DNA from 2 places in the Agrobacterium sp. 22-209-1 genome. Region 1 is predicted to be linked to the other one. Evidence: predicted binding sites of a transcription regulator. Region 1 holds the regulator's gene; the other holds the start of a gene.
The links. The regulator LexA, encoded in region 1, represses DNA repair genes until DNA is damaged. The targets are predictions, from matches to a motif close to TGTTCNNNNTGTGTTCNG.
Positions count from the first base shown of each region.

Region 1 (11,932 bases):
GCACATGTGCAGGAAGTTGGAGGCGTAATCCAGATCGTTCTTCGGATAAACGAAGGGCTGGCCGATATGGTACTTGTAGGCCATGGCGGCAATCGTCGGCATCTTCGCGATCATGCGCAGCGAAGCGACCATGCGCTGGTGCGGATCGGTGATGTCGGTCGAGTCGTGGTAGAAGGCCGAGAGAGCGCCGACCGTGCCGCACATGACAGCCATCGGATGCGCATCGCGACGGTAGCCGGTGAAGAAGCGGCTCATCTGTTCATGCACCATGGTGTGGCGCGTGACGCGGGTGTCGAAATCCTTCTTCTGCGCAGCCGTCGGCAATTCGCCGTAGAGCAGCAGATAGCAGGTTTCCAGGAAGTCGCCCTGTTCGGCGAGCTGCTCGATGGGGAAACCACGATGCAGGAGAACGCCCTCGTCACCGTCGATATAGGTGATCTTGGATTCGCAGGAGGCCGTCGACGTGAAACCCGGGTCGTAGGTGAAGGAGCCCGTGTGCTTATAGAGCGTGGCGATATCGACGACGCTTGGTCCAATCGTGCCTTCCCTGACCGGGAGTTCCACCTGCTTTTCGCCAAGTGTCACTGTAGCGCTTTTTTCCGTCATACTGATCCTCCGAAAACATGCGGGTGGGGGCGTTGAGACACACCCCGCGGTTAAGCGTCTACCGATTAGCTATATGATCCTTGCGCAGATGCCAAGCTATCCAAAGGTCAAATTGTGCATTGCGGCAAACGCAATTGCGTTGCTTTTCGCTTTATCGATCATGGCAACTCAATCTCGGTCAACGCAGGGTTAAAGGAAAGCATTGCAATCCCGCGCGTCCACCTGCAAACCTGTTTCCGGTGCGGCAGGGGCGCGGCGCAGAGTGCTTGATCAAGGGGAAAAACAGCATTTCGGATATGCCGAAACGATGCAGGGCGGATTGCCCCGCACGGCGGAAATGCTGTCTCCGCAGCGCCGGACCGGCGAGATCGCGACGTATGGTCTGCCGGCCCTTGTCAGCAGGCCGAAACCGCAAATGGCCATTATCCGTAAAATCACCAACTGCCTCGCCGAAGAACGCGCATTCGGTCATGATTTTCTTTTCGTGCCGGTCTTCATCGGCTGTGGGGCGATCCTCTGGTTTTCCCTTGATGCAGCACCCTCATTGCCGCTTCTTGTTGTTCTATTTTTGCTCGCCGCCGGCCTGGCATTCGCCACCCGATATCACGCGACTCTGGTGGCCACGGCGTGCAGCCTCGTCGCACTGCTGTTGCTGGGCATGCTTTTCGCCGAATTTGAAACGCGGAGGGCAGGGACGGTGGTGCTGGATACGCCCGTCACCACCACCATATCAGGCACGGTATTGCGCCGGGAGGTCGATGCCCGCGGCGACTGGCGGTATGTGGTGCAACTGGCTGCGACAGAAGCGCCGGCATTGTCACGCCTGCCTGGAATGGTTTCGCTGCTGGCCCGCGGCGGCGGAAAGCCGGTGGCACTCAGTGCGGTCATTCGCGGCAAGGCGCGGCTTTCGCCGCCATCCGGTCCGGCGTTGCCTGGTCTCAATGATTTCGCCTTCGCCTCCTATTTCAGGGGCATAGGCGCGACCGGCTTTTTCTATAAGCCGCCGCAGACGATCACTGCCCCTGATATCGACGCAAAAGAGGACTGGCTGGAATGGGCCGATATGCGGCTTTACGGCCTGCGCACCGCCATTGCCGAGCGCATCCGCAGCACCATCGGCGGTGACGCCGGCGCTTTTGCCGCCTCCATCGTCACCGATGAGAGACAGGCCATATCGGCGGAAACAATGGAAGCCCTGCGGCTTTCCGGCCTCGCCCATATCGTTGCCATATCCGGGCTCAACATGGCGCTGGCGTCAGGCATATTCTTCGTCGGGCTGAGGCTTGCCTTCAGCCTGTTTCCGGCCTTTGCCCAGCGCTGGCCGGTGAAGAAAATATCCGCTTTTGCGGCACTGCTGATGACGCTTGCCTATTACCTGATATCAGGGTTTGCCGTCTCTGCCGAACGCGCCTGGCTGATGATGTCGGTGATGCTGATTGCGGTACTGTTCGATCAGCCCTCGCTCAGCCTCAGAAATGTTGCGCTGTCCGCTCTCGTTATCCTCGCGCTGTCTCCTTCGGAAATCATGGGACCGAGCTTCCAGATGTCCTTCGCCGCAACGATCGCGCTCGTTGCGGCCTATGCCGCCTGGAGCCGATGGCGCACCGACCGGGAGCGTCTGTTCATCGGGCGCAAACCGGCGTGGATGACGGTGGCGGGAACGGCAGGCGCCGTCATCGGCGGTGTCGTCACCACATCGCTGATCGGCGGGCTCTCGACGGCGATCTATTCCGCCGAGCATTTCCAGCGTGTCACCACCTATGGACTTTTCGCCAATCTGGCAGCCATGCCGCTGATGTCGCTGATCGTCATGCCCTTCGGCCTCATCGCCATGCTGTTGATGCCCTTCGGGCTCGATGCGCCGTTCCTGAAGGTCATGGGTTACGGCATGGCGCTTGTCATCGAGGTTGCGGACGAGGTCGCGTCCTGGGGCGGCAGCGCGGCGACCGGGAGACCGCATGGCGCTTTCATCGGCATTGCCTCTGTGGGTTTTCTGCTGCTGGCATTGCTGCGCACCCGTTTGGCGCTACTCGGCTTGCCCACTCTGATATTGGCCTTCGGCCTCTCTGGAGCCGTCGCCCAACGCGGTCTGCCTGATCTGCTTGTCCATGAGGAAGGCAAGCTGGTGGCGCTTCTGGACGAGGGCAGGGTCTACACCACAAAAACGCGGCCGCAGGGCTTCATCTATGAGCAATGGCAGAGGGCGCTGCTGTTGCCTGAAAAACCGCTCCCACCGGTCTTTCTCAAGACGGGGGCTCCGACAACAACCGTTGCTCTCACCACAAAATCCAAGCTTGCGCCGGAGGACATGAAGGTCGTGGCCCGAGAGATGATAACGACGCTGAGAGATGCCGCGCCCGGTGTCTTCACCTGCAGGACAGGCATCTGGTGTGCGGCGCGCGCGAAAAGCGGCGAGTTTATCATCGTGCTGGAAGACGGTCGGTTTGCCGGGAAAGCCTGTGACATCGCCGATATCGTCATCGTCTCCCGCAGAACCTCGTTTACGCAATGCCGCTCGGGTGCCCTACTGCTCAATCGCGACATATTAAGGCGCATCGACTCGGTAGAGATAAATTTCGCCGGCAGCGATCAGGCGGGGGTGGTGGGGCGGATGCGCGCTGCAACCGCCAGCACCAACAGGCCGTGGAGCGAACATCGCTTCTACGACTGGAAAAGCGGGCGCTTTGACCGTGATGTGCCTGAAGCCGTCACCCGGTTGCTGACGGCATCGCAGTGAGTGCTGCCAGCATGATTTGTCAGGCCGTGGCGCGCAAATCCGCGGTCAATTCGCCAATGCTGCCGATCTCTTCTTCATGCGGCAGATCGCGCCAGATTTCCTTCAGTCCGGCCTCATACCATTCGCGCATGGCGGGCAGGGAGAGCAGCCTGTCACAATAGGCCTTCGCCGCTGGCGAAAGATCGGCGCCATAGGTCTGGAAACGGAACGCCACCGGGCAGAAGAAGGCGTCGACCGCCGTGAATTTCTGACCGGCGAGAAACGGTCCGCCGAATTTTGCGAGGCCTTCGCTCCACAGCGCATCAATGCGTTTTATGTCGGCGGCAAGCCCGGCATCGCCGCCCTTCGGTTTTACGCGGATACCGACCGACATTGGATAGAGATTGCGCAGCGAAGAGAAGCCCGCATGCATTTCACTTGCCGCCGAGCGTGACCAGGCCCGTGCCTGCTTGTCACTTGCCCAGACACCCTGATGTCTCTCGGCCAGATATTCGGCAATCGACAGCGATTCCCAAACCGTCACGCCCTCATCAACAAGGCACGGCACCTTGCCCGTCGGCGAAAAGCTGGAGAAGGCAACACCTTCGCCAAAGGGAACGAGTTTTTCATTAAAGGCGATGCCGAGCGTGCGCATCAAAACCCAGGGCCGCAGCGACCATGAGGAATAGTTCTTGTTGGCAATATAAAGATCGTACATGGCGTTTTTCCCCAGATAGGATGCGCATTTCTATATCTGCGAATGGTCTTGGAATATCGCAAAGAATCCATGGCTCCCATAACGCCAATTGATGGATGGGCCGTCGTGCACAACCGCATTTTCGCAACGACGAGCGCGTTTGCCATTTAAAAAAGAAAAGGCGCATCAATTCAACGAAATGACGCGCCCTTCATCTTGCAGGCCAGATATGCCGCCGTTCAACCGTTTCGGCTTATCCAAACCGGCGGCGGCATCAATGATATCTGCGGATCAACCCAACCAGCTTGCCCTGTATCTTCACCCGATCAGGCCCGAAAATGCGGGTCTCATAGGCCGGGTTCGCAGCTTCCAGCGCGATGGAGGCTCCCTTGCGGCGGAAACGCTTCAGGGTCGCTTCTTCATCATCCACCAGCGCGACGATGATATCACCCGGATTGGCCGTATTGCCGTTGCGGATGATAACGGTATCGCCATCAAAAATGCCGGCCTCGATCATCGAATCGCCTTTGACCTCAAGCGCGTAATGTTCGCCCGAACCCAGCATATCCACTGGTACGGCCACATCATGGGTGTTGTTCTGGATGGCGGAAATCGGCACACCGGCGGCGATGCGGCCCATGACCGGCACGGTGACGGCACCGCCGAGATCATTGGCAGGCGCCTTGGGGGTCGCGGCCGGCTCCGGCGCCTTCGGCTTGCCCAGGCTGCCTTCGATGACGCTCGGTGAGAAACCACGCTGCGGCCTTGCGCCCGGCGTATAGGCCTCAGGTAATTTTATCACTTCCAGCGCTCGCGCCCTGTTGGGTAGCCGGCGAATAAACCCGCGCTCTTCGAGTGCGGTAATCAGCCGGTGAATGCCGGATTTGGAAGCAAGATCGAGTGCGTCCTTCATTTCATCGAAGGAGGGCGGCACGCCGGACTCTTTCATTCTTTCATGAATGAAGAGAAGCAATTCCTGCTGTTTGCGCGTGAGCATGAGGAAAACACCCTTGAGAATCGTCGTTGAAGTCGCGAAACAAATACAGAACGAACACTATATGTTCCATATGTGTTCCGCAATCCCCTAAAATTTCGTGAAGGGTGCATCTCAGATGGTGATTTGATATTCGAAAGCCTGAACTGCCGAGAGCCGGTAGGGTTGGTGACTATTTTGATAATCGGAGGAACTGCCGTCTGAAGTGGGCAATTGAAGGCAGCTCTGTGTTTCAGGCATCCGGTACGACGATCCGTCCGTCTAAGACGGCAAATCGCTCATATCCGTTACGAGGATTTTCTTAGAGGGCGTGTTCGCCCGGTCCGAGATAGCTCGCCATCAGTGCCGGATCGACGGCGAGTTCGGCGGCCGGGCCTGAGCGGCGGACCTCGCCGAGTTCGACGAGGTAGGCCTCGTCGGCGATTTCAAGCGCGGCGCGGGCGTTCTGTTCGACCAGCAGGATGGAGACACCGGTACGACGCAGTTCGGCAACGATGCGCAGGATTTCGGCGACGATCAACGGCGCAAGCCCGAGACTAGGCTCATCCAGCAGCAAAAGCCTCGGCCGGCTCATTAGTGCCCGGGCGAGCGCCAGCATCTGCCTTTCGCCGCCGGAAAGCGTTCCGGCAAGCTGCTTGCTGCGCTCGCGAAGGCGTGGAAAGAGTGCGTGTATTTCCTCACGGGTTTCGTTGCGCTCCTGGCGTGAGCGCAGGAATCCGCCGAGCTCGATATTATCCTCGACGGTCATCGACCCGAACAATTCGCGCCTTTCCGGCACGAGGCAAAGGCCAGCGGCAACCCGGGCCTCGATGGTATCGGGCACTGGCGCGCCGTCGTAAAGAATGGTCCCGCGCGAAGGCACGACGCCCATGATGGCGTTGAGCAGCGTGGTCTTGCCCGCCCCGTTTGCTCCGATGACCGTGACGATGCTGCCGGATGTCATGGAAAGCGAGATGCCATGCACCACCTCCGCCCGGCCATAGGCAACGTGGATGTCTTTGATGTCGAGTAGATGTCCGCTCACGCTGCACCCCCAAGATAAGCCGCGATCACGGCTGGATGTTGCCTGATTTCAGCCGGCTTGCCTTCGGCGATCAGGGTGCCGAAATCGAGGACGACGATGTGATCGACCAGCCCCATGACGAAACCCATGTCATGCTCGACGAGCAGCACGCTCACGCCCTCGGCCCGCAGTTTTTTCAGCAGTGTGGCGAGCTCCTGCTTTTCGCCGTGGCGCAGACCGGCCGCCGGTTCGTCGAGCAGCAGAAGCGTCGGGTTGAGGCAGAGCGCGCGAGCAATTTCCAGAATTCGGATCTGCCCGAGAGCGAGGTCGCCGGCGGGACGGTCGCGATGAGCACCGAGACCGACGCGATCGAGCTGATGGGCGGCTTCGGCAAGCAGCGCCTGCTCCTGTTTTCGCTCCAGCCGTAAGAAGCTCCGGAAAACGCCGGCATTGCCACGCAGATGCGCGCCGAGAGCGACATTTTCGAGCACCGACATGGTTGGAAGGACCTTGGCATGCTGAAAGGTTCTGGCGATGCCGCGTTTGGCGATCAGCCGGGGATTGAGGCCTGAAAGCTTCTGTCCCTGATAGGTGACGTTGCCGCCGGAAAGGCCGAGGATGCCGGTGATGAGATTGAAAGTCGTGCTCTTGCCGGCGCCGTTCGGGCCGATCAGGCCGACGATCTGCCCGGCCTTGATATCGAAGCTGACATCGTTGACCGCCGTCAGTCCGCCAAATGTCTTCCGCACCCGATCGACCCCGACCAGCGGACTGCCGGGCGCAGGCATGTCCCGCGATTCAAGACTGGCGCCGTCGCGGCGGATGGCGCGCGGCGGCCGGGCCGGCAGGTATTTTTCCAGAAGTGGCCAAAGACCGTCGCGCGAGAGCTGTAGGATCAGGACGAGCAGCACGCCGAACACGATCATTTCTACATTCACCGAGGTGCCGACAAGGCCGGGCAGGACCCGTTGCAGCACCTCTTTTAACACCAGCACCACGGCTGCGCCGAAGATGGCGCCCACAACCCGGCCCGAACCACCGACGACGGCCATCAGCATATAGGTGATGCCCATGTCGAGCCCGAAAGGCGTCGGGTTTATCGACCGCTGCATATGGGCGTAAAGCCAGCCGGACAGCGCTGCTACAACGGCTGCGAAGACGAAGACGGTCAGTTTGGCCCGCTCGATATTCACGCCGAACGCCTCCGCTGCCTGCGAGCCGCCACGCAGGGCGCGAATGCCGCGCCCGACACGGCTGTCGAGCAGGTTCTGCGCGCCGATCGCCACGGCAACGACGAATATCCAGATCACGTAATAGATCGAGCTGCTGCTCATCAGCGGTTCGTTGCCGACCGAGAGTGGTGGAATGCCGGAGATCCCGTCATACCGGCCGAGGAGTTCGATGCGACCGAAAAGGTAATAGATCGCAAGCCCCCAGGCGATGGTGCCGAGCGGCAGGTAATGTCCGGAAAGCCTGACTGTCATCAGCCCTAGCGGCAGGGCCACGATGACGCCGACAACGAGAGACACCGGTAGCGTGAGCCAGGGTGAAAAGCCGTAGGCCGTGGTCAGAACCGCCGTCGTATAGGCGCCGAAACCGCAAAAGGCCGCCTGACCGAAGGAGGTCATGCCACCAACGCCGGTCAACAGCACGAGCCCGATGGCGACCAGAGATGCAAGCCCGATATTGTTGGCGAGCGTCACCCAGAATGGTGGAACCGGCAGCAGCGGGAAGGCGGCGACGAGAAGAAGCGCGGCAATGGCGGGATAGAGGTGTCTGCCGAGGGTCATATCACTCTTCCTCATGATGGCTGGCGCCGAAGGAAAGCCAGATCAGCACCGGCACGATGAGACCGAACACGATGATTTCCTTGAAATCGCTGGCGAAGAAGGACGCAAAGGCCTCAATCAGCCCGACACCGATCGCGGCAATGGCAGTAACGGGGAAGCTTGCCATGCCGCCGAGAATGGCAGCAACGAAGCCCTTGAGGCCGATCAGGAAGCCCGTGTCGTAGAAGATGGTGGTGATTGGACCGATCAGCACGCCTGATATGGCCGCGATTGCGGCGGCAAGCACAAAGGCGGTGACACCGGTCAGTTCCGTTCGAACACCGACAAGTCGCGCGCCGAGCCGGTTGATGGCCGTTGCTTTCAGGGCCTTGCCAAGCAACGTCTTTTCGAAGAAGAAGTAGAGGCCGACCATCACGAGGATCGTCGCGAGATAGATGAAGATGCTTTGCGCGCTGACGAGCATCGGCCCGAGCGTGAAGCCCGCGTCGCTCAACGGCGCTGCGCGCAGGCCCTCCGGGCCGAAAAAGGCAAGCCCGAGCCCCATCAGTGCCAGATGCACGCCAACGGAAGCAATGAGAAGCACAAGCACGGAGGCGTCGGCAAGCGGTCGGTAGGCGATACGATAGACGTAATATCCCATCGGGGCGATGATGGCGATGGTGATGAGGGCGCGCAGGAACGATGGCAGCTGCATGGGTGCCAGAATGGCGACCAGCCCATAGATCAGACCCGGGAGCGCAACGTTGATGGCCATCGCGCGCAGCAGCGGCGAAAGGCGCATGCCCCGCCGCATTCCCCAAAGGTCGAGAACGAGGGCCACAGCGCTCATGCACAACAGCAGCTTCAGCGTGCCAGGCACGCGCCCGGCATCGAGCAGCGCCAGCGTCAGCGCGCCATGGGCGACAAACTCACCTTGCGGAATGAAGATCACCCGGGTGACGGCGAAGACCAGAACGATAGCGAGCCCCAGCAGCGCGTAGATCGCGCCATTGGTGACGCCGTCCTGGATCAGGAATGTGGCAATAGTCGCGTCCAAAATGCACCCTTTGGTTTGGCTCTCGGTAAGGCGTGACGAATAGTTCAAGTGCAGGCGATCCGGGGCCGGTTTCGCCACGGCACGCGGCGTTTTCCCTCGTGGGGTAGGCCGGGGAGACAGGCTCCCCGACGGTGTTTCCAGTCCCGCGGATTATTTATCGTCGGGCAGCAGTACGAACTTTCCGTCTTTCGCCGTCAGCAGCACGACGCCCCGCTGGTCGAGGCCATAATGATCGTCGGCCGTGAATTCGTAGACACCGTGCGTGGCGTTATATGGCCCGTTTGTTTCGATGGCATCGCGCAGTGCCATGCGGAATTCGGGCGTGCCGGGCTTTGCCTTCTTGAGCGCAACCGGAACGGCCTTGTTCAGAATCACCATCACATCCCAGACATGCGAGCCGAACTGGGTTCGGGCGTTTGCGCCGAACTTGGCCTCGAGAGCCTTGAGATAGGCAAGGCCCTGTTCCTTGGTGGGCGAGCTATCCGGTTGATCTTCCGCGACCATGACCGGGCCGGAGGAAAACACGGTGTTCTCAACGGCCTTGCCGGCGATCCGCAGGAAATCGAAGGTGACTGCACCCGAAACGACATAAATCTTGCCCTTGAAGCCGCGTTCGCGCACGCCGATCTGGGGCAGGGCGGCACCCGTGCCCGATGCGCCGATGAAGACGGCATCCGGACGTGCGGCAAGCGACTTCAGTACCTGGCCGGAAACAGAGGTGTCGGCGCGGGCATAACGCTCCTCCGCAACCAGTTCGAGACCATAGTCCTTACCCGTGGTCTTCAGCGCATCGACCCACTGCTGGCCGTAGGAATCGGCAAAACCAATAAAGGCGACACGTTTGGTACCGTCCTTCTGCATGCGGGCGAACATGCTCTTCACCAGGACGGTTGAGAACTGCGGCATGACGAAGTTCCATTTCTTCGCGGCCGTTGGCGGAATTGGCGAGAGCGCGAAATGCGGCACTTCCGTCTCATTCGCCACGCCTGCGACAGCAATCGCGGCCGGCGTGAGGGCAGAACCGACGATGACATCCACCTTGTCGTCACTGGCAAAGCGACGCGCATTGGTGGTTGCAACCGAGGGATCACCGGCATCGTCGAGCAGGATGACCTTCAGCTTTTCACCGTCGATTTCGGACGGCCACAATTCGATCGACTGTTTGAGCGGTATACCCAGCGCAGCGCCCGGTCCGGTCGTGGGTATGGTCACACCAATGGTGATATCGGCGAAAGCCGAGCCTGCCGTCATCGTCAGGGCAACAGCCGTTGCCATCCATGTCATTATACGCTTTTTCATTGTCTCTCCTCCCAATGAGCGGACGTTCACGAACGCCCGGAAAATGCATTTCAATATATCGTCGAGATCAGGCCGCTTCTCCCGCCGTCGATTGCTGCAGCGCGGAAACGGCCTCCACCCGAACAGCCAGCCAGGCGGCGAAAGCGTCCCATGCGGCGTTCAGATAGGCGTTGGCCTGCCAGAGGCCCGCCTCAGGCTGATCCACGAGTGCGGCCATGCGCTGGCTCTCGGCCTCGAACGCGTTAAGAGTTGCCTCCGCGGCTCTTGCTGTTGCAGCCGGACAATTGGCGAGATCCTCGCGGGCGCGTTTCAGAAAAACGTCGAGGCCTTTTCCGCCTTCTCGCCACAGCCGGCGGGTCAGAAGGTCGATGGCCTGCATGCCGGTGGTGCCTTCGTAAATGGTCATCACGCGCGCATCGCGCAGATATTGCTCCAGTGGCCATTCCCGCGTGTAACCCGCCCCGCCCAAGATCTGTATGGCCTGATTGGAGACTGTGAAGCCGGCATCCGCGCCGAAATTCTTGACGAGCGGCAAGAGCCAGCGCGACAGCGCCTGCAAATCGTCGCGCAAATTCTCGTCCGGCTCAAGGCGCGCGAGGTCCATGACGGTGGCAAGTTCGAGCGTTGCAGCACGCAGGGTTTCCGTGCGCAGCCGTGCCTCTTCGAGCTGGCGGCGGACATCGGGATGGTGTGCGATCGGGATGGCCGGTTTTGCCGGATCGCCACCCTGGTGACGCTCCTGCGCGTAGGTTTCCGCAATGTCGATGGCGGCCGAGGCGAGTCCCAGCCCCTGACATCCCGTTTGCAGGCGCATCAACTCGATCATTGCAAACAGCTGGGCAAGACCGCGTCCCTCCTCGCCGAGTAAAATGCCGCGCGCAGCTTCAAAGCGCAGGGCGCAGGTGGGCGAGCCGTGCAGGCCCATCTTTTCCTCGATGCGGTCAACGCTGATGCCGTTACGTTGCCCGTCGATTTCATCGGGCACAAGAAACAGGCTGAGGCCGCGTGTCCCGGTTTCCTCACCTGTACGGGCAAGCAGACAGTGGCAGATACGGGTCGCCATGTCGTGATCGCCGAAAGATATCCAGATTTTCGAACCGGTGATGCGCCACGCACCGTCTCTCAAGGCAGCGCGGCTGCGCAGCCGCGCGAGATCAGAACCGGCATCCGGCTCGGAGATGCAGATGGTCGCCGCCCATTCGCCGCGTGCAAGATACGGAACCCATTCCTTCGCAACGGCATAATCCGCCACCTCGGCGATCAAATGGCAGGCCGCACGGGTAGACCCGGAGGCCATCATCAACGCCACACAGCCGCGTTCGAAAAGCGGTGCACAGGCGGTCTGGATCGAAAGCGGCAGGCCCTGGCCACCGAAGCGTTCCGGCACGTCCATGGCGAGCCAGCCATTGCCTGCATGCTGGCTGAAAGCATCACCGAAACCGTCGGGAACAAGAACGCGGCCATCGACGACAGTACAGCCCTGACGATCAGCCGCTGTGTTCAGCGGCGCAAGAACGGTTTCAGCAAAGCGCGCCGCTTCATCGAGAACGGCCTCTACGAGAGCATCGTCACAATCGCCGCGAATCGACTGGATACGACGCCAGCCCGGCGTTGCTTTCAGAAGCTCTAATGTGCTTGTCGCCTGCGTTGAAAAACTCATCGCATCACCGCGGCTGCATGCGGATCGCGCCATCCAGACGGATGACTTCGCCGTTCATGTAATCGTTTTCGATAAGAAACCGGACCGCGTCGGCGAATTCGGCGGGATCGCCGAGCCGGGACGGATGGGGT
Region 1 covers NZ_JBNWCH010000004.1:168,464-180,395, forward strand. The annotation lists gene gltA (citrate synthase) at 1-606, opposite strand, end outside; gene ACQZ48_RS11970 (ComEC/Rec2 family competence protein) at 914-3,343, shown strand; gene ACQZ48_RS11975 (glutathione S-transferase family protein) at 3,363-4,040, opposite strand; gene lexA (transcriptional repressor LexA) at 4,294-5,016, opposite strand; gene ACQZ48_RS11985 (ABC transporter ATP-binding protein) at 5,315-6,037, opposite strand; gene ACQZ48_RS11990 (branched-chain amino acid ABC transporter ATP-binding protein/permease) at 6,034-7,806, opposite strand; gene ACQZ48_RS11995 (branched-chain amino acid ABC transporter permease) at 7,808-8,842, opposite strand; gene ACQZ48_RS12000 (ABC transporter substrate-binding protein) at 8,993-10,141, opposite strand; gene ACQZ48_RS12005 (acyl-CoA dehydrogenase family protein) at 10,209-11,801, opposite strand; gene ACQZ48_RS12010 (SDR family oxidoreductase) at 11,806-11,932, opposite strand, start outside.

Region 2 (11,932 bases), on a different contig from region 1:
ACTCGCGGATGTATTTCGCCGTCGCCATCAACGCGCTTCCCGACCAGGAGGTCGCCGTCGATACCTCCGTGCATCGCGGCGGCCTGCTGTTCCAGACCCACGATCCGCGCGTGGCGCTGAAAAACGTGCTGATGCTTGGCGCGCGGTCCGAGGAGATGCGCAGGATCATCAAGGCGATATAAAAGCCGCGATAGCGATTTCCATTCCAGCCTGAAATACGCTATTGACCGCCCTGAAAGGCAGCATCATGGCGCGTCACATCAACATTGAACATGAGCGGGAAACAGCCCTGCAAGCATCCGTGGCGGAGCTTGCCGCCGGCCAACCCATCGCCCTGCCGACGGAAACCGTCTACGGCCTTGCCGCCGACGCCACCAATCCGGCGGCGATCACCCGCATTTACGAGACGAAAGGCCGGCCGCAGTTCAACCCCCTGATCTGCCACGTGGCCGATATCGCCATGGCCGAACGTTACGCCGTCTTCGATCCCATATCGCTGAAGCTCGCAAAGGCCTTCTGGCCCGGCCCGCTGACGCTGGTGCTGCCGCTGAAGGCGGGAAGCGACATTCATTCGCTGGCGACGGCCGGGCTCGATACGGTCGGTATTCGTGTGCCGCAGGGTTTTGCCGGTGATCTGATCCGCCGATTCGACAGGCCGCTCGCCGCCCCCAGCGCCAATAGTTCCGGCAAAATCAGCCCGACAAGTGCAGCCCATGTGGAGGCGGATCTTGGCCAGAAGATCAATCTCATTCTCGATGGCGGCGCGGCCACCGTCGGCGTCGAATCCACCATTGTCAAGGTGGAGGAGGATGGCCGGGTGCGGCTGCTTCGTCCCGGCGGCGTCGTCACCGAGGATATAGAACGCGTTGCGGGAAAAAACCTCGAACGGCCGAAAAAGGCCGCCGCCGCCATTGAGGCGCCGGGAATGCTGGCATCACATTATGCGCCGGGTGCGGCCGTGCGCCTTCACGCCACATCGGTTCGGCCAGGTGAAGCGCTGATCCGATTCGGCAGCGTCGCCATTGCCGGCGAAGAGATGGCGCGCGCCGTGCTCGATCTCAGCCCTTCCGGCGATCTTGCCGAGGCCGCCGCCAATCTGTTCGATTATCTGAAAGCCGCCGATGCAAGCGGCGCAGACATGATCGCCATCACCGCCATTCCCACCCATGGCCTCGGAGAGGCGATCAACGACCGCCTGTCCCGCGCCGCCGCGCCGCGAGGCTAACGGCGCCCAATCCTTTCGCCCATGTTTCAAAAGCCAGCGAGACGCCGCCCATGACGACCACCGCCATCCCCTCCTCCGACATTCTCGACCGCTTTGCCGTCATTGTCGGCGAAAAGAACGCGGTCCGCGACCCGGCGGAAATGGCGCCGCGCCTCGTGGAAAATCGCGGGCTTTATCGCGGCGCCTCGCCGCTGCTCATCAGGCCCGGTTCGGTCGAAGAGGTTGCCGCCATCCTCAAGCTCGCCAGCGAAACCGGCACCGCCATCGTGCCGCAGACCGGCAACACCGGCCTCGTGGGCGGACAGACACCGCGCGCTGATGGCACCGACATCATCCTGTCGCTGGAGCGCATGAACCGCGTTCGCGATATCGATCCGGTCGCCAATATCATCGTGGCGGATGCCGGCTGCATTCTCGATGACATTCACAAGGCTGCTGATTCCGTGGAGCGGATGTTCCCGCTGTCGCTCGGCTCTCAAGGGTCCTGCCGCATCGGCGGCAATCTCGCCACCAATGCCGGCGGCACGGCGGTGCTCGCTTATGGCAATATGCGCCAGCTCTGCCTCGGGCTGGAAGTCGTGCTGCCGACCGGCGAAATCTGGAACGGGCTGCGCCGGCTGAAAAAGGATAATACGGGTTACGATCTGCGCGATCTCTTCATCGGTTCCGAAGGCACGCTTGGCATCATCACCGGCGCGGTGCTGAAGCTCTTCCCGAAGCCACTCGGCCATCAGGTGGCCTTTGCGGGGCTCACCTCCACCGAAGACGCGCTGAAACTGTTCGAAATGGCCTCCAATCTCTGCGGCACGGCGCTGACCGGCTTCGAACTCATGCCGCGAATCGGCGTCGAATTCACCGCCCGGCATATTCCCGGCGTGCGCGATCCGCTGGAACAGCCGCATGATTGGTACGCGCTCATCGATATCTCCACCTCCGATTCGGCCGAGACGGCGGATAGCATGATGCAATCGCTGCTGGAGCGCGGTTTTGAGGCGGGGCTGGTTCAGGATGCGGTGATCGCCGCGTCCGAAGCGCAGCGGCAGGCGCTCTGGCATATGCGCGAAAGCATGTCGGAGGCGCAGAAACCCGAAGGCGGCTCGATCAAGCACGATGTTTCCGTTCCGGTGTCGAAAATACCGGAATTCATGGCGACGGCGGAAAAGGCGGTTCTTGCCACCATCCCGGGCGCCCGCGTCTGCGCCTTCGGACACCTGGGCGACGGCAATATTCACTACAATATTTCCCAGCCTGTGGGAGCCGACAAGGCCGAATTCATTGGCCGCTGGCGCGACATGAACGAGATCGTGCATGGCATCGTGCTGTCGCTCGGCGGCTCCATTTCGGCCGAACACGGCATCGGGCAATTGAAGCGCGACGAGCTGGCGGCCATCCGCCCCGGCATCGAAATGGAACTGATGCGGCGCATCAAGCACGCTTTCGATCCTGCCGGCATCATGAACCCCGGCAAGGTTCTGGCCGGGTAAAGCGGCCTCAAGCTTACGCCGAGGCCCGCAGCGCCCAGGCGGGCACCATTTCCGCATTCAGCCGGCGCGGCTTCTGCGTGCCGACAAATTGTGTCAGGCTCATGCCCGATTTCGCAATCGACACCGCATGCTTCTTTGGCAGAAGATATCCGTGTTCCAATGGCGGAATACGCCGCAGCATACGGCTGAGGACATTGCGCCGGTGATAGCGCGAGGGCGAAAAGCGGGCCGGCTGCGCGCAGATCGCCACATATTCGAGAATCTCGTCGATCCAGCCCGCCTGCGGGCGCGCGCCGGGCTCGATCAGAAGCAGCCAGCCGCCGCGTGCAGACTTCACCACGTCTTCGATGTCCCACTGCCCATAAAAACGGCAGCCGGCGGCATCGGCGACGCGCGACGATCCATCGCGCGAACCGTGATCGAGGATCACAACATCGCTTACAAGCCCCTCCACGGCCCCGGTGACGAGCGCAGACAATGTGTGCGCCAGTTCCGGCTCGTGATCCCGGCATTCCATTATGACTGTCAACATCTGCATAGCTCTAACGCATCGCACAATAAATTGCCACTACGCTCATCGCGGTAAAAATCCAAGGCTGTCCTTGCCCAGCCGGCGCACAGTCTCCGGACGGGGCCGCGCCCACCTCTGGAGAACGAGCCGAATTTGCAATTTTGTTCTTGTATTGTTCTCATTCCTGATGTAGGAATTTAATCATTCGGCAGGCGGTTGAAAGCCTGTGCGGATGGAAACGGTTTAGGGCGTTGAGCGTGCCTCGAAAGGCGTGCGGCGTCCTGGGAGCATCCAGATGAGAAACCATACGCTTTCGGGGCAGGCTGCCTTCCAGCCGAGCCATATGCCGGATATTGCCAATGCGCTGGCCGATGCATCCGGCCTGCGCATCGAGATCGACCGCCGTCGCGGCCGTGGCGCCGGGCTGAACCCGGATGGGCGCTTCGAGACCCTGCAGCACGAGGTTTTCGACGATGGCTGGCAGACTCTTGAGGACATGCCGGAATTCCGCACCGAAGTGCAGGTTGAAAAGCCGCGCAGCATCATCACCCGCAATGAATCACCCGATATCCCCTTCGACCGCTCCATCAATCCCTATCGCGGCTGCGAACATGGCTGCATCTATTGCTTTGCGCGCCCCACGCACAGCTATATGGGGCTTTCCGCCGGACTGGATTTCGAAGCCAAACTCTTCGCCAAGCCGGATGCGGCGAAGCTGCTGGAACGGGAACTGGCGAAGCCGGGTTACAAGCCGCGGGTGATCGCCATCGGCACCAATACCGACCCCTATCAGCCGATCGAGCGCGAATGGCGCATCATGCGGCAGATACTGGAAGTGCTGGCCAAGGCCGATCATCCCGTCGCCATCGTCACCAAATCGGCGCTGATCAAGCGGGATATAGACATTCTAGCGCCCATGGCCCAAAAGGGGCTCGCCAAGGTCGGTATTTCCGTCACCACACTGGACCGGAAGCTCGCGCGCAACATGGAACCGCGCGCCGCCACGCCGGAGAAGCGGCTGGAAGCCGTCAAGGCGCTGACCGATGCCGGCATTCCCGTGGCCGTGATGATGGCGCCCGTCATTCCGGCGCTCAACGATCATGAGATCGAACGTATTCTCGAGGCCGGCAAGGCCGCCGGTGCGACCGAGGCGTCTTATGTGCTTTTGCGGTTGCCGCTGGAGGTGAGCCCGCTGTTTCGCGACTGGCTGTTGCGCAACTATCCGGACCGCTACCGCCACGTCATGTCGCTGGTGCGCTCCATGCGTGACGGCAAGGATTACGATGCGGAGTTTGGCAAGCGCATGAAGGGTGAAGGCCCCTATGCCTGGCAGATCGGCCGACGTTTCGAAATGGCGAGCAAAAGGCTCGGTCTCATCCGCCGTGGCATTCATCTGCGCGACGATCTCTTCGTTCCGCCGGGCGGTGCGGGGGTGCAATTGTCGCTGCTTTGAAACCGGCGCTGACGGCGCTACCTGTTGATCCAGGCCGTCTTGCCGACGCGTCTATATCAGGAAGAAGATTATGAGGAGCGCCGGTCCTTCGTTCTGACCGGCCATGCCCCTGACGACATGCCCGGCGGGTTTTCCCTGGCCTGCCGGACATTGCCCCCGGAACCCGCCGCCTCGCGTGCGATCGTTTTTCCTCCGCCGCCCCGCTGGAGGATCAAAGGTCATGATGACCTCAGGGGCACGGTGAGCCACGCCCCTTGACCCCGGCTCACCGCGCCTGTCATCGCCCGCTTCCGGGGGCTTGCAGGAGATCGGGTGTGTATGCGAGTTTCGCCGCATGAAACGCACGGCCACACCCGATTCTCCTGCTCTTTTCGACCTTGCCGATACCGGCCCGGATTTTTCCTTCGAACTGGAAGCGAAAAAGAAGGGCCTCTGGCCCGTGGCCGGCACGGATGAGGCAGGCCGGGGACCTCTGGCCGGACCGGTGGTTGCGGCAGCCGTCATTCTCGATCCGGACAATATTCCCAAGGGTATGGACGATTCCAAGAAGCTGACGAAGCAGAAACGGGAAAGCCTGTTCGTCCAGATCATGGAAAGCTCGATCGTATCCGTCGCCTCCTCCGGCCCCGGCCTGATCGACAGCATGAATATCCTGCGCGCCAGCCTCGACGCCATGCGCCGCGCCGTGCTGGGCCTCGAAATCTCCCCTGCCCTCGTTTTGGCCGACGGCCGCGACCGCCCGCCCGGCATCGCCTGCGAAGCCAAGGCCGTCATCAAGGGCGATTCCCGCTCCCTCTCCATCGCCGCCGCCTCGATCGTCGCCAAGGTGACCCGCGACCGGATGATGGAACGAGCGGGTGTGGTGCACACATCCTACGGCTTCGAAGGCCATGCCGGTTACGGCACGCCGGCCCACCTGCGCGCCATTGAAAGCCACGGGCCTTGCGCGCTGCACCGGATGAGCTTTCGGCCGCTGAAGCGGGATTGATGACAACTAATGGAGTTCCAACCAGAACAATCGCTATCGACCCGATCTGGACATCGACGAGCAACTATGCGCACCGTAAATCATGTCCCTGACGCAAGATCTCGAGAAAATTCTGGACACCGTCCTGCCGACCGATCCCAGCTTTCGACGGATCGAACAGGCGGCGATAGACAGCTGCATTTGTGACACCCGACGTTATGCTTTGGAGGGCTCCAAAGAGGCCTTTCTGTTTTCTGCGATGCGCCTGCTCGCACTTCCTCAAAACGGACATACACGGCTGATCCCGAACGATTGCATCTCGGTGCTGCCGCTGAGGTTCGTGAGCGTCGGGACGGCGGTGCAGTTAACTGAAACGGCACTGGAAACAACTGCGCCAAGAGGAGAGCTGATAGCAGTCAACGGCACACCGTTGGGCCAAATTGAAGCCGCCGCAGAAAAATTTCTGGCAGGAACACGTCAGAGGAAAAGGGTCATCGGACCGATTCTTCTCGCATGGCCGTATGCATTGACCCGCCTCGGTTTCTCTTCAAAAGAGAATACGACCGAATATTGCGTGAAAGACGATAATGGGCGGATATCCAATTTCAAACTGGAGAACGGGCAGACAGTTCCTGCACCGATGCTTTACCCGAGAAACGAGCATGGCAAGGCTGATCCAACCTGGAAACCCGAGCGATTTGCAGAGCTCGAGGACTGGCAGGGGCTTGGGCTTTCAATATCATTGCCAAGTTTCTTCGATCCAAGCGAAACTGCGCTGCCGAAAGCCATCTCCGGTGCAGCGGAGCATGTAAGCGCCTGCCCGAACAAAAAACTCTTGATTGACGTTCGCGGAAACACCGGTGGCGACTTTCTTCAAACGATGCCCTTGATCGACGCCATCTCAGAAAACGCAGGCGGGCAGGTCGCTGTGCTTGTCGACAAATTCACGTTTTCCGCAGCGATAGTATTTGTAGCCATTCTCAAACATAGTCTGGGACGCAGGCTCAAACTCATCGGCGAAGAAATGGGCGACGGGTTAAGTTTTTTTGCCGAGGGAGGGTTACTCGATTTGCCTGTCAGCGGAGCGGTCGTTCGATACTCATCGGCCTTTCACGACTGGGAGAACGGAACCAGCAACGAAACCACACCGGCTGAAATCGCGCAGCAAATGGTCCCGGCAGGAAAACTGATTTTGGATTGGGAATGGGTCGTAAGGTCTACTGCTGAGAACGCACAAGGCGCATTCTACCAACAAGTTCTAAAGAGTCTGAACGATTAGACGAACGGCGGTTAAGCCCACACTGCTGACGGTCGACCCTCGGAAAATGCTGCGCCAGGTATGGAATGGCCGCCTTCGCTTTCGGCGCCACGGCAATCAGCGATGCACACTTCATCCGTTCGCTTCTGGCGCAGAGCGGAAGCGCAATCCGACATTGAGTATCAAAAACAATAAAGCCAATCACCGCCCCTCCGACGGAGGCCTGCTGGAGCGCATGCCGCATTTCCATAGTACAGGCGGCACCATATCCCGAACCAGCTTTTCCACCTCAAACAAAAAACCCCTCACGGCTTGCGCCGGAGGGGTTTTGAACAATACCGAGATGAACTCAGTTCAGCTTAGACTTCACTTCGCCGATGGTGTTGGCGAAAAGTTTGGCCTTTGCGGCAGCCGTTGTCTTTTCCGCCAGCAGCTTCTCAGAAGCGGCGATGGCGATGTCGACGGCGGCGGAACGGACGGCGCCGATGGCGTCTTCTTCGGCCTGCTTGATCTTCTGTTCCGAAAGGGCCGTACGGCGGGCGACGAATTCTTCCGTCTTCTGCCTGGCTTCTTCCGTCAGCGCTGCTGCTTCGCGTTCAGCGGCAGCAACGATACCTGCGGCTTCGGCTTCTGCTTCCTTGCGCTTGCGCTGATATTCGGCCAGCAGGTGCTGAGCCTCTTCACGCAGGCGCTTGGCTTCGGCCAGCTCGTCCTGGATGTTCTGGGCGCGCTCATCCAGAGACTTGGAGAGCATGCCCGGAACCTTGAGATAGGCGATCAGAACGAAGAAAAGGACGAGACCGACGAGAGCGAAAAATGATGCATCAAATGCCATATCAGGCTCCCTTCACGGCAGAAGCGGCAGCGATGGCGGCCTTGACGTCGGCATCCTTGACCTTGGCGCCGACCAGCTGGTCAACGATTGCGGTCGCGGTTTCCTCGGCGATGGCGCCGACATCGGCGAATGCCTGATCCCTGATGCCGGCAATGCGCTTTTCTGCGGCGGCAAGCTTTTCAGCAAGTCCTGCCTCGATTGCGGCGCGGTCGGCATCAGCCTTGGCCTTGGCGGCGTCACGGGCCGCGGAGCCTATCGAGCTTGCCTTGGCGCGGGCTGCCGCGAGTTCTTTTTCATAGGTCTCGACGGCTGCGTCGGCTTCGCTTTTCAGCCGTGCCGCCTCATCGAGATCCTGTGCGATGCGTCCATGACGGTTCTCGAGAATGCCGCCGACGCGCGGAACGATGACCTTCTGCATGAGCAGATAGAAAAGGCCGAACGTGATCGCCAGCCACAGGACCTGCGATGCATAAGTAGACTGGTCGAACGGCGGGAAAACGCCGGAAGCGCCGTGTTCGGCGCCGTGCGCCACACCGGTTTCCGTGTGCGTGGCTTCCGGTTGCGGCTGACCGACAGCCGGAGTTTCCGTATGCGTTTCACCTACGGTCGGTGCTGACTGGGCATAAGCCTCGGTCACGAACATGCTCACCTCCAGGGGTACTGCAAATGCGAAGGATCACGGCACGCCATTCGCGGGCCGTGATCCAGACCTGATGCCGGTATTAAACAGCGAACAGGAGAAGGAGAGCTACGAGCAGCGAGAAGATGCCCAGAGCTTCCGTAACGGCGAAGCCGAATACCAGACGGCCGAACTGGCTGTCGGCAGCAGAGGGGTTGCGCAGTGCGCCGGACAGGTAATCACCGAAGATACGGCCGAGTGCGAGGGACGTACCAGCCATGCCGAGGCATGCGAGACCTGCGCCGATGTACTTTGCTGCTTCCGCTTCCATGTGAGACTCCTTGAGATATAGGTTGTTGCGGCTATCTTTTGGCGCCCGTTGCCGGGGCCAGCGACTTTACTTCTCAGTGACCACCATGCACGGCGTCGTTCAGGTACATGCAAGTCAGTACCGCGAACACATAAGCCTGCAGGAAGGCAACGAGAAATTCGAGAGCGGTCATGGCGACCGTCATGATGAGAGGCAGGACAGCACCGCCGACGCCGAGTGCGCCGAGCGCGCTCATGGAGGCGACAAAGCCTGCGAAAACCTTGAGCGTGATATGGCCGGCCAGCATGTTCGCGAAAAGACGAACGGAAAGGCTGATCGGGCGTGACAGGAACGAGATCATTTCAATCGACGCGACCAGCGGCAAAAGCGCCTTCGGCACGCCCGAAGGGGCGAAGATGCCGAAGAAATGCAGGCCGTGCTTGTAAAAACCATAAACGACGACCGTGCCGATAACGAGGCAGGCGAGCGCGAAGGTGACGATGATCTGGCTGGTGACCGTGAAGAAATACGGGAACATGCCGAGAAGGTTGGCCGTCAGCACGAACATGAAGAGCGAGAACACGAACGGGAAGAACACCATGCCCTTCTTGCCGGCGCCTTCGCGCAGCATGGAGGCGATGAATTCATAGGACATTTCGGCAACGGACTGCATGCGCGTCGGGATCAGACCGCGGTTCGACGTTGCGAAATAAAGGAAACCGGAAGCCGCAGCCACGGTCGCGACCATGAAGAGCGACGCATTGGTGAAGGAAAAATCGACGCCGCCAATTTCGATCGGAATGATCGGCTGCACCAAGAACTGATGGGTCGGATCGTTTGCCACCGGCTGCCCTCTTTACCTGTCGCCGCCTGTCGCGGCATCTCAACTGTAAGGAAAAACAGCCTAAAGGCCGCCTTTTCCACCCTCATCCTGTCTGTCCGCCTTCTCAAGTAGCGGCGGCTTGGCCACCGCGCCCGTGGAGCGCAACACATTCAATACGCCTGCGCAGAAACCGAGAAGAAGAAGAACGATCATCCCCCACGGCGTCGTGCCGGCAAAATAGTCCAGAAGATAACCCAGCATAGCGCCGACCACGATGGCAGAAATGAACTCCGATGAGAGCTTGACCGCCATCGCAAAACCTTTCCGGTTTTCCGCAGCGTTGGTCTCCGCCCTCACTTCCGCCTCATCCTCCGCCTTCACCTTCGCCAACTCATCGGCTAGGCGCTTGCGACGCTCGTCCAGACTATCGCCACGGTTGCCAGTCATCTTAAAATCCCACCCATTTTCTCCGTTCCAGCCATGCCAGAACCCTTTGGAGTTGTAAACGGTGACGGATTAAGCCTGTTCCAGCCCGCTCTGAAGTCGCGCGCAACATAGTTTTAGGGGCTTCTCTAGTCAAGGCACTGTCGACGGTTGTTTCGACACAAATTAATCATGCAAAAACAACGGCTTGACATCAAATCGCGGTTTGGCGACGATGTTTCCCCAGGGAATCGGCATTTTTGACACGCAAAATGCGACAAATTGGCGGTGGTATCAGCTCCAGCCGCCGCCATAGGTACGGTAAAACACGTGCAAACCTATCCTGCCGACCTTTTTCATCGTGCGACCCCAGGCGGGACGCACATAAACGGCGTGATAGTGGGTTGCCGATCCCACTTCCTTCAACCAGATTTTGCCAGCCGTTGTGGCCATTGCCACTTCGCGCGCCATTTTCCAGTGGCGTTCGGAATTCACGCGATCCTTGATATTGTCGCAGGCGAAGGAAAACTGGCAGCGGTTGCGCCAGTCCTTGTTCTGGTAAACGACACCGCAGATGGTTTTCGGATAGGCGGGATTGCGCACGCGGTTGAGGATGACCTGTGCGACCGCCGCCTGTCCCTTCACCGATTCTCCGCGCGCCTCGAAATAGATGCCGGAGGCGAGGCATTGTTGTTCGGCTGCCGAAAATACGGCGGCGGGCAAAGGGGTGGCCGCCCAGGCGTGGTCGCCCTCGGCGATTTGCGGCACGAAACGGCCGGCGTCGGGCTTCTTGAGAATGGCGTCGAAGGGTGACTCGCGGGCGAAATCCGGTTCGGCCGGCGCATAGGCCGTGGCCAGAATATCCGGCGTACGATTGTTGATGAGTTCGGCCAGCATCGGCGAGACGCTTCTGTCCGCCTTCTTTTCCTCGCGACGGAAATAGAAGGAGGCGAGTTCCACGTCCTTGCCACGCTTCGGTTTGACGAAAGCGGTGCGGTCCTTACGCTTCAGCGGCTCGATGTCCAGCATGCTGGTGCGCTGCAAGACGGAACCGGCGGTGAAAGCCTTGGGCGGCTGCATGATTTCGGTGGCGACGACACGACCCTTCTTGGCGGCGCGGTTGACGCGCTCGCTGTCGGGCGTCGTTGCCTCGCCCTTCTTATTGGTGACGAAAGCGACCTTGCTGCCATTGGGCAGGGTCATGCCGCCGCCGTGCAGCGCCGCCTCCCCTGCGGCATCGTTGAAGGTGAGCGAGGCATTGTGCACCGAGCCCGCCGGAGACGCCGTCAGCACCATGCGCCATTGCTCGCCGCCATTATCCAGACCGGCCAGAAGCGAGGCCAGATCCGCGCGCGCAGCGAGGGAGGGAAAAACGAGCCAGGCGGCAAGGCCGAAGACGACGGGCGAGGTCCATTTTGACGCCCACGCCTCACGGGACACGGGGGACCGACGACGCATTACTCTTTTCGAACGCAAAACCAGCACTCCGAACACCGACAACCAAATTTGCTACAGGTGTTCGAGAATCTCTTATTAACCTTGATGCTTGGTTAACGCCGCGCGCGGACGCGGATTCACGTTAATGTGTAACCATCTTCTAATAGTCACACGACGACGTGCGAACCCAGCTCCACCACGCGGTTGGCCGGAAGGCGGAAATAATCCGAGGGATCGGCGGCGGTTTCGGCGAGCGCGATGAACAGGCGGTTCTGCCAGCCCGGCATGCCGGATTTCGGATCCGGCACCAGCTTGCGGCGGCCGAGATAAAACGAGGTCGACATGATGTCGAACTTGTAGCCGGTGCGTCTCAGATAGCCCAGCGCCTGGGTGACATTCTGCGTCTCCATAAAGCCGAAATGCAATTCGACCACGGCAAAACGGTCGCTCAGCTTCGTCAGCGTATAACGCTCTTCGGGGTGGACGCGCGGCTGGTCCTCGGTGCGGATCGTCAGGATGACGTTCTTGTCGTGAAGGACGTGGTTATGTTTGAGATTGTGCAACAGCGCCGCCGGCGCCGTCTCGGG
Region 2 covers NZ_JBNWCH010000002.1:219,721-231,652, reverse strand. The annotation lists gene ACQZ48_RS05395 (DUF6656 family protein) at 1-182, shown strand, start outside; gene ACQZ48_RS05390 (L-threonylcarbamoyladenylate synthase) at 248-1,225, shown strand; gene ACQZ48_RS05385 (FAD-binding oxidoreductase) at 1,276-2,709, shown strand; gene ACQZ48_RS05380 (glycosyltransferase family protein) at 2,723-3,241, opposite strand; gene ACQZ48_RS05375 (PA0069 family radical SAM protein) at 3,516-4,673, shown strand; gene ACQZ48_RS05370 (ribonuclease HII) at 5,008-5,661, shown strand; gene ACQZ48_RS05365 (S41 family peptidase) at 5,744-6,919, shown strand; gene ACQZ48_RS05360 (F0F1 ATP synthase subunit B) at 7,248-7,733, opposite strand; gene ACQZ48_RS05355 (F0F1 ATP synthase subunit B) at 7,735-8,376, opposite strand; gene ACQZ48_RS05350 (F0F1 ATP synthase subunit C) at 8,456-8,683, opposite strand; gene ACQZ48_RS05345 (F0F1 ATP synthase subunit A) at 8,757-9,506, opposite strand; gene ACQZ48_RS05340 (AtpZ/AtpI family protein) at 9,567-9,932, opposite strand; gene ACQZ48_RS05335 (cell wall hydrolase) at 10,203-11,366, opposite strand; gene ACQZ48_RS05330 (potassium transporter Kup) at 11,513-11,932, opposite strand, start outside.
Region 2: the regulator LexA is predicted to act here: its motif matches at 3,383-3,400, upstream of ACQZ48_RS05375 (PA0069 family radical SAM protein).